DNA from 2 places in the Pseudomonas sp. GW821-FHT01C01 genome. Region 1 is predicted to be linked to the other one. Evidence: riboswitches for the same ligand, from Rfam matches in the RefSeq annotation. Region 1 holds a riboswitch; the other holds the start of a gene.

Region 1 (3,869 bases):
CGCGCTCGACTTCGGAGAATGCGTTGTCGGTCATGGCCTCTTCGCGGGCAAGCCCGCTCCTACAGGGGGTTGGTGATCCATTGTAGGAGCTGGCTTGCCAGCGAAGGCGGCCTCAAGGCTCGGCGCAAACAGCGCGGCAATCGCCGAGGGATTGGACGGAAAATAAAAGTGCACGTAAGAGGCGGTCATCCGCCCTTCACGGTAAACCGCCTCCGCTCCACGCCCGCCGTTAGGGCTCATGCCACGGGCAATCGGCGCCAGTTCAGTGCTGGTCAGAGAATGGTGATAGGTGTGCCCGCGCAGCGAACCTTCCGGCAGTTCCACCGCTTGCAACGCCAGCGCCGCCAGACGCTTTTGCATGACCGCATCACCGGCTAGCAAGCCAACCAGTTCGGCACGAGTGCCCTCGACATCGGTCAGGGAGTCGAGCAGATACAACATGCCGCCACACTCGGCGAGCAACGGTTTGCCGGCGGCGTGGTGCGCGCGAATCGCATCGAGCATCGCAGTGTTTTGCGCCAGTGCAACATGGTGCAGTTCCGGGTAACCACCCGGCAGATACAGGCTGTCCGCCTCCGGCAACGCACTGTCGCGGATCGGCGAGAAGAACGACAACTCGGCGCCCATCGCTCGCAGCAAATCCAGGCTCGCGCCGTAGGTGAACGCAAAGGCCTCATCACGGGCGACGGCAATGCGCACGCCGGCCAGCAGCGGTTCGGCTGCGATGACATCAGGTGCGGCGAACTCGACCGCCGGTGGCAGCGCGACTTCGCAACTGCTGGCCAGGGCATCGGCTGCCGCATCGAGGCGCAGGTCGAGATCGTTCAACTCACTGGCCTGAACCAGGCCAAGGTGCCGGCTCGGCAATTCGATCCCGGTTTCCCGGGACAGCGCGCCGTACCAGCGCAATCCTTCAGTCAGGCTGCCTTCGAGCAGTTGCGCGTGGCGCAGCGTGCCGACACGATTGGCCAGCACGCCGGCGAATGGCAAGTCCGGCTGATAACGCGCCAGCCCCAGGGCCAATGCGCCAAAAGTCTGGGCCATGGCGGTGCCATCGATTACACCCAGCACCGGCACACCGAAATGCCGCGCCAGATCGGCGCTCGACGGCGTACCGTCGAACAGCCCCATGACGCCTTCGATCAGGATCAGGTCGGCTTCAGCGGCGGCTTCCCACAACAGTCGACGACTCTCCTGCTCGCCAACCATCCACATGTCCAGTTGATATACCGGCGCACCGCTGGCACGTTCGAGGATCATCGGATCGAGAAAGTCCGGACCGCACTTGAACACGCGAACCTTGCGCCCCTGATTGCGATGCAATCGGGCCAGCGCTGCGGTGACGGTGGTCTTGCCCTGGCCGGAGGCCGGTGCGGCAATCAGTACCGCCGGGCAATGACGAGGCGTGTTCACAGCTCGACGCCTTTCTGCGCTTTGATCCCGGCTTGAAAGGCGTGCTTGATCATGCCCATTTCAGTGACGGTGTCGGCCATCTCGATCATTTCCGGCTTGGCGGCACGCCCGGTGACCACCACGTGTTGCATCGGCGGTCGGGCCTGCAAGTCGCTGAGCACCTGGTCGAGATCGAGGTAGCCGTGCTTGAGGGCGATGTTCAGCTCATCCAGCACCACCAGACCGATGGACGGATCGCGCAGCAGCTCCTGCGACACTGCCCAGGCGGCTTCGGCGGCGGCGATGTCGCGCTGACGATCCTGGGTTTCCCAGGTAAAACCTTCGCCCATCACGTGAAAGCGCACCTGCTCGGGAAAGCGTCGGAAGAACAACTCTTCGCCGGTACTGTTGCGGCCCTTGATGAACTGCACCACGCCACATTGCATGCCGTGACCCAAGGCGCGGGCGAGCATGCCAAAAGCCGAACTGCTCTTGCCTTTGCCGTTGCCGGTCAGCACCAGCAACAGGCCGCATTCGTTCGGGGAATTGGCAATGCGCTCGTCGATCACGGCTTTTTTGCGCTGCATGCGCGCCAGGTGGCGTTCGTCACGATCGGGGGTATCAGTCATGGGGGAGCTCTCCGTTGAGGCTGGAATAACGGCGGGCAGGCACAACAATAGAAGGCAAAAAGCCTGGCATCGCCCACCGTGATGCCGCTGGATGAATCAGGCCGGTCTCCGGGCTCATGAGTGGCCGCGGGGCCAGACTGTGCGCCTTCCCGCATCAAACCGACACAGTGGCACCAGACACAGTTTTCACTCATTTACCGTTGCGGGGGCAGCGCCGGAATTGCAGGCCTTCGACTTGAAGAAGAACTCACTCACCGGCTTCCCTGTTTCACTCTGTCGACCCAAGCCACAGAGCACCTGAAACAAGCCGCGAAGGTTAGAGGGTTGGGGGTGGAGCGTCAATTAAAGCCGGGAGGCCACCTGCCGAATAACTGCTGTCAATCAATAAACTGACGCCAATCTTGTGCCACGCTCTCAGCAGTGATATCAAAGAGCCACAACCTCACAACACAATAACAAGGGTGAGCCCATGCAAGGCATGATCATCAGCAATCCAAATCTGGAATTCCTGCGCCCGGTGCTCGAGCGCTGGTTCGAATGCATCGACCGCTATAACGCCGTCCGCGGTGATGGCGACACACCGTACTGGCACGACGAAAAAGCCAATCTCGGACTGCTGTCTGCCGCCGCCTGGATGGCCGAGATGGTCACGTTGCAACAGACGCCAACCCGCAAACAGACCGAAGAAGGCGAACGCAACAGCCGCGCCGACCTGTTCCTCGCCTCGCCCGAAACCCGCGCCTACATCCAGACCAGCCAGCGCTGGCCACGGGTCAACAGTCTCAACCTGACCCAGGCCCTGCTCGATATCGCCAGCGACGCGAAGCGAGTGAGCCATGCCAGTGACCTGAAGCTCGGCTGCCTGTTCGTCGCACCGCAAAAAGCCCAGCAAGGCGCCACGCCGGAAGAACTCCAGGACATGGTCGACGACCTGCAAAAGGAACACACCTGCGCTGTGGCCTGGTATTTCCCTTACGCCTATCGCAAGTTGCGCAACGAAGCCGGCAACTATCACCCTGGCATTGCAGTGCTGTTCAAGGAAGCACGCGGCTAAGGGTTGAACCATCGGACGACAACGCTCCTCTATGATTAGAACAAGGCATTCATAGGGAACACCAGCATGCGCACGCCCCCGCTCGTTCTCGTTATCGCGCTCAGCGGAGGGCTCGCCGCTTGTGGCGAGACCTCCAGGCTGCAAGTCTCCGACGGCACCGGCCCGTCACCTCAACTACCAGAACCCAACAAGACCCTGGTTCCGACCGTGAACATTGCACCTGCCATTGGCTGGCCGGAGGGTGCGAAGCCCATCGCCGCCAATGGCACCCAAGTGGCCGTTTTTGCCGAAGACCTGGATCACCCGCGCTGGCTTTATGTGCTGCCCAATGGCGATGTGCTGGTGGCGGAAACCGCCGCACCACCCAAACCCGAAGACAGCAATGGCATTCGCGGTTGGGTCATGAAGAACGTCATGGGGCGTGCCGGATCTACCGTGCCCAGCCCGAACCGCATCACGTTGCTACGGGACAAGGATCACGACGGCATCGCGGAAACCCGAACCGTGTTTCTGGAAAACCTCAACTCGCCGTTTGGTATGACACTGGTCGGCAAAGATCTGTACGTTGCCGATACTGATCGCTTGTTGCGATTCCACTATGAAACCGGCGACACGGCGATCAAGTCGCACCCCGTCAAAGTGGTCGATTTGCCCGGCGGCCCGCTGAACCACCACTGGACCAAAAACGTCATCGCCAGCAAGGACGGCAGCAAGCTCTACGTCACCGTGGGCTCCAACAGCAACGTCGCCGAAAACGGCATGGACAAGGAAGAAGGTCGTGCAGCGATCTGGGA
Region 2 (3,869 bases), on a different contig from region 1:
GCGCGCCCCAACGTTCGAGCACCGCCGCGCGGTTGGTTTCGGGCAGTGCGTGGAACATCGCCAGATACTCGTCCATTGCCAGACTTTGCTGGCACGGACGCAGGTCGAGGGTATCGAGATCGTTGCTGACGCCGCCCAGCAACTGCTGGATCAGCGCCGTGCCGCTGTCCGGCAATTCGGTCGGCAACGGATACCCTTCGGCATGCAGCGCCCGCAGGATATTCAGTGCGGCGGCCGGTGTGTCGAGCCCGACGCCATTACCGATGCGACCGTCACGGGTCGGGTAATTGGCGAGAATCAACGCAATGCGCTTCTGCGCATTCGGCACCCGTGCCAGATCGACCCAACGCCGCGCCAGTTCGGCCACGAAATCCATGCGCTCCGGTTGCGGCCGGTAGCAAACCACATCCGACTGACTGCGCTCACTGCGCCACGCCAGATCCTTGAAACTGATCGGGCGACTGATGATGCGGCCGTCCAGTTCCGGCAAGGCAATGTGCATCGCCAGGTCACGGGGGCCGAGGCCCTGTTCGCTGGCGCGCCAACCCGGTTCGTTGTCCTGCGCGCAAATGGCCTGAATCACCGGAATATTGCGGCGAAACGGACGCAGATGCGGGGCTTCGGGGCTCGACTGGGCGAACCCCGTGGTGTTCAGGATCACCGAGACGCTGGCCTCATCCAGCCAGTCCTCGACCACGCCAAGGCAGCCGGGTTCTTTCAGGCTGGCCAGCGCAATCGGCAACGGATTCAACCCCGCCGCCTGCAATCGCTGGCAAAAAACATCAATGAAAGCGGTGTTCGCCGCCTGCAAATGCGAGCGGTAAAACAGCACCGCCGCCACCGGTTGACCCGCGCGCCAGTCGGCGTGCCAGTCGCTCAGTGCGGCGGCGTGTTTGTGCGGGTGGTAAATCGCCGTGCGTGGCAGGGTTTGCGGCTCGCCCCAGGTGTAATCACGAGCCAGCCAGCGGTTGGCCAGGCAGCGAAAAAAATCCAGTGCGTTACCCATGCCGCCCTGGCGCAGAAACTGCCAGAGCCGATCGCGATCCTCGGCGCCGACGGTGCTCAGGTCGCTGAGTTCCGGGTCCGGGCGATCATCACCCGGCACCAGAATCACCTGCACGCCGCGTTGCGACAGTTCGACCAGACGCTCGATACCGTAGCGCCAATAAGCGATGCCGCCGTGCAGCGAAATCAGGATCACCTTGGCGTGACGCAGCACTTCGTCGACGTACAAATCGACCGAGGCATGGTTCTGCACCTGCATCGGGTTGGCCAGGCGCACGCTCGGGTAATCGCCGGGCAACTGCTGCGCCGCCTCGGCGAGCAGCGCAAGGCTGGAGTCGCCGCTGCACAGGACCACCAGTTCGGCGGGGGTTTGTCCAAGGTCGGCAATGTTGTCATCCGACACGAAACCGCCGGGCTGGGTCCTGAGCAGGTGCATGGCTTACACGCTGAGCGCGGCGCGCAATTGCGCTTCGAGAACAGTGGCGTCCAGTTCCTGGCCGATCAGCACCAAGCGGGTGATGCGCGCTTCTTCGGCGCCCCACTGACGGTCGAAATGCTTGTCGAAACGCGTGCCCACGCCCTGGATCAGCAGGCGCATAGGTTTGTTCGGGATCGCCGCAAAACCCTTGACCCGCAAAATGCCGTGCTGGACCACCAGTTGGGTCAGCGCGTCCATCAGCAGGCTTTCGTCGGCCTGGGGCAGTTCAATGGAGATCGAATCGAAGGCGTCGTGATCGTGGTCATCATGATCGTCGTCGCCATCGTGATGATGGTCGTGGTGGCTGTGACGGCTGTCGATGTGTTCTTCGGAGCCGGCACCCAGGCCGATCAGCACGTCCAGCGGCAGGCGACCGCTGCTGGCTTCGATGATTTTCACCGCGGGCGGCAATTCTTCGGCGACTTCCAGGCGCACACGGGCCAGGTCTGCCGGGTTGATCAGGTCGGTTTTGTTGAGGATGACCAGGTCGGCGCTGGCCAATTGGTCGGCGAACAGCTCGTGCAGTGGCGATTCGTGGTCCAGGTTCGGGTCGAGTTTGCGCTGGGCGTCGACCTGATCGGGAAACGCAGCGAACGTGCCCGCGGCGACGGCCGGGCTATCAACCACGGTGATTACCGCGTCAACCGTGCAGGCGCTGCGGATTTCCGGCCACTGGAAGGCTTGCACCAGCGGCTTTGGCAAGGCAAGGCCCGAGGTTTCGATCAGGATGTGATCGAGATCGCCGCGACGGGCCACCAGTTCGCGCATCACCGGGAAGAACTCTTCCTGGACGGTGCAGCACAGGCAGCCATTGGCCAGTTCATAGACACGGCCGTTGGCCTCTTCTTCGGTGCAGCCGATGGAACATTGCTTGAGAATTTCGCCGTCGATGCCCAACTCGCCAAATTCATTGACGATCACCGCGATGCGGCGACCCTGGGCGTTGTCGAGCATGTGCCGCAGCAGCGTGGTTTTACCCGAGCCGAGAAAGCCGGTGACGATGGTGACGGGGAGTTTGGCCAGTGTTTTCATCGGATGCCCTTTGGCTAAGCTGGCGGGCATACGGGACGACAACCGGCAACGAGGACGCGCGTGCCTGAAGAGTTCGCCACCGGATCACCCCGCCCGGTTGAAAGTGAGAATCTGTGACGAGGCAGGTCTCCTGGCTGACGGTGTGCCGGCCTTGAGCCTGGCATTCGCTGCGCCTTCCCGCCGGTCTCATGGATTGAGCCTGCAGTGGCGTGGCAGCGAACATCACCGTTCACAGTTGCGGGGGCAGCCGCGGCATCGACCGCGTTCCCTTCTTAGCTTCGACAAACGCCGAAGAACCTCGAAAGCGCAAGGCTACGCATGGTATTGGGGCGGGTCAATGTTCACGTGACTTCTGCGGTGTGCCCTTCGCGAGCAAGCCCGCTCCCACATTTGATCGGGTTCTTTCAGGAGAAAAGGGTCAAGTGTGGGAGCGGGCTTGCTCGCGAAGAAAGCGACTCGGTTTCCAGTTGAGAACCCTTGCCAATTGACGCCCAACCCCCGCCCATGCTCTCCTACACAACTTGTTACGGGTGCCCTTCACAGGGTGAAACGGGAAACCGGTGAATCATGTGCTTTACTCTTAAGCCATGTCAGTCCGGTGCTGCCCCCGCAACGGTAAGCGAGCGAAGCATCAGATCCACTGTGCCACTACGGCATGGGAAGGTGATGCTTGCAGGATCAGGCAGATGCCTGCGCCCCTCGTGAGCCCGGAGACCGGCCCGCAACACAAAGTGACCAGTACGATCACTGAAACAACAAACCCGCGGTGGGCGGGCGCTGTTCGAAACGCTGCGCGCCTGGTTGCGCAGGTTTTTGCATGCGCTCTTATTCCCCGCTGACAGACCAGAGGGAAACGCCATGTCGATCATCAGCAGCACCGGCCACACAACAACCAGCACCACTTCTACCCTGGCCCAACGCCTGACCGCCGCCGTCTGCGCGTCGATCCTGGGCGCTTGCCTCGTGTATTTCGCCGGTTTCTCGCACATCGAAGCGGTGCACAATGCCGCCCACGATACCCGTCACAGCTCCGCATTCCCGTGCCATTGAGAGCTGCCGACATGATCAAGCGTATTGCGCAAACCGCAGGTTTCACCGGGCTGCTGGCCGCCCTGCTACTGACCCTGCTGCAAAGTTTCTGGGTCGCTCCGCTGATTTTGCAGGCCGAGACCTACGAAAAAGCCGAACCAGCCGCTGTTGAAGTTCACCAGCACGCCGATGGCGCCATGGCTGCTCACACCCACGATGCCGAAGCCTGGGAGCCGGAAGACGGCTGGCAGCGTGTGCTGTCGACCACTGGCGGCAACCTGGTGGTGGCCGTCGGTTTCGCCCTGATGCTGGCCGGCCTGTACAC

The links. A riboswitch is a leader RNA that binds a small molecule or an ion and turns the genes downstream of it on or off. The one in region 1 is predicted to bind cobalamin.
Region 2: another riboswitch for cobalamin. It lies ahead of cobW (cobalamin biosynthesis protein CobW); the one in region 1 lies ahead of cobO (cob(I)yrinic acid a,c-diamide adenosyltransferase).

Annotation. Positions count from the first base shown of each region.
Region 1 is NZ_JBWKXF010000055.1:10,484-14,352, reverse strand. It holds gene bluB (5,6-dimethylbenzimidazole synthase) at 1-34, opposite strand, end outside; gene AC07XF_RS24465 (cobyrinic acid a,c-diamide synthase CobB) at 31-1,413, opposite strand; gene cobO (cob(I)yrinic acid a,c-diamide adenosyltransferase) at 1,410-2,021, opposite strand; cobalamin riboswitch at 2,104-2,337, opposite strand; gene AC07XF_RS24455 (hypothetical protein) at 2,491-3,075, shown strand; gene AC07XF_RS24450 (PQQ-dependent sugar dehydrogenase) at 3,142-3,869, shown strand, end outside.
Region 2 is NZ_JBWKXF010000006.1:51,989-55,857, reverse strand. It holds gene cobN (cobaltochelatase subunit CobN) at 1-1,441, opposite strand, end outside; gene cobW (cobalamin biosynthesis protein CobW) at 1,445-2,515, opposite strand; cobalamin riboswitch at 2,619-2,831, opposite strand; cobalamin riboswitch at 3,027-3,252, shown strand; gene AC07XF_RS06045 (CbtB domain-containing protein) at 3,374-3,565, shown strand; gene AC07XF_RS06040 (CbtA family protein) at 3,577-3,869, shown strand, end outside.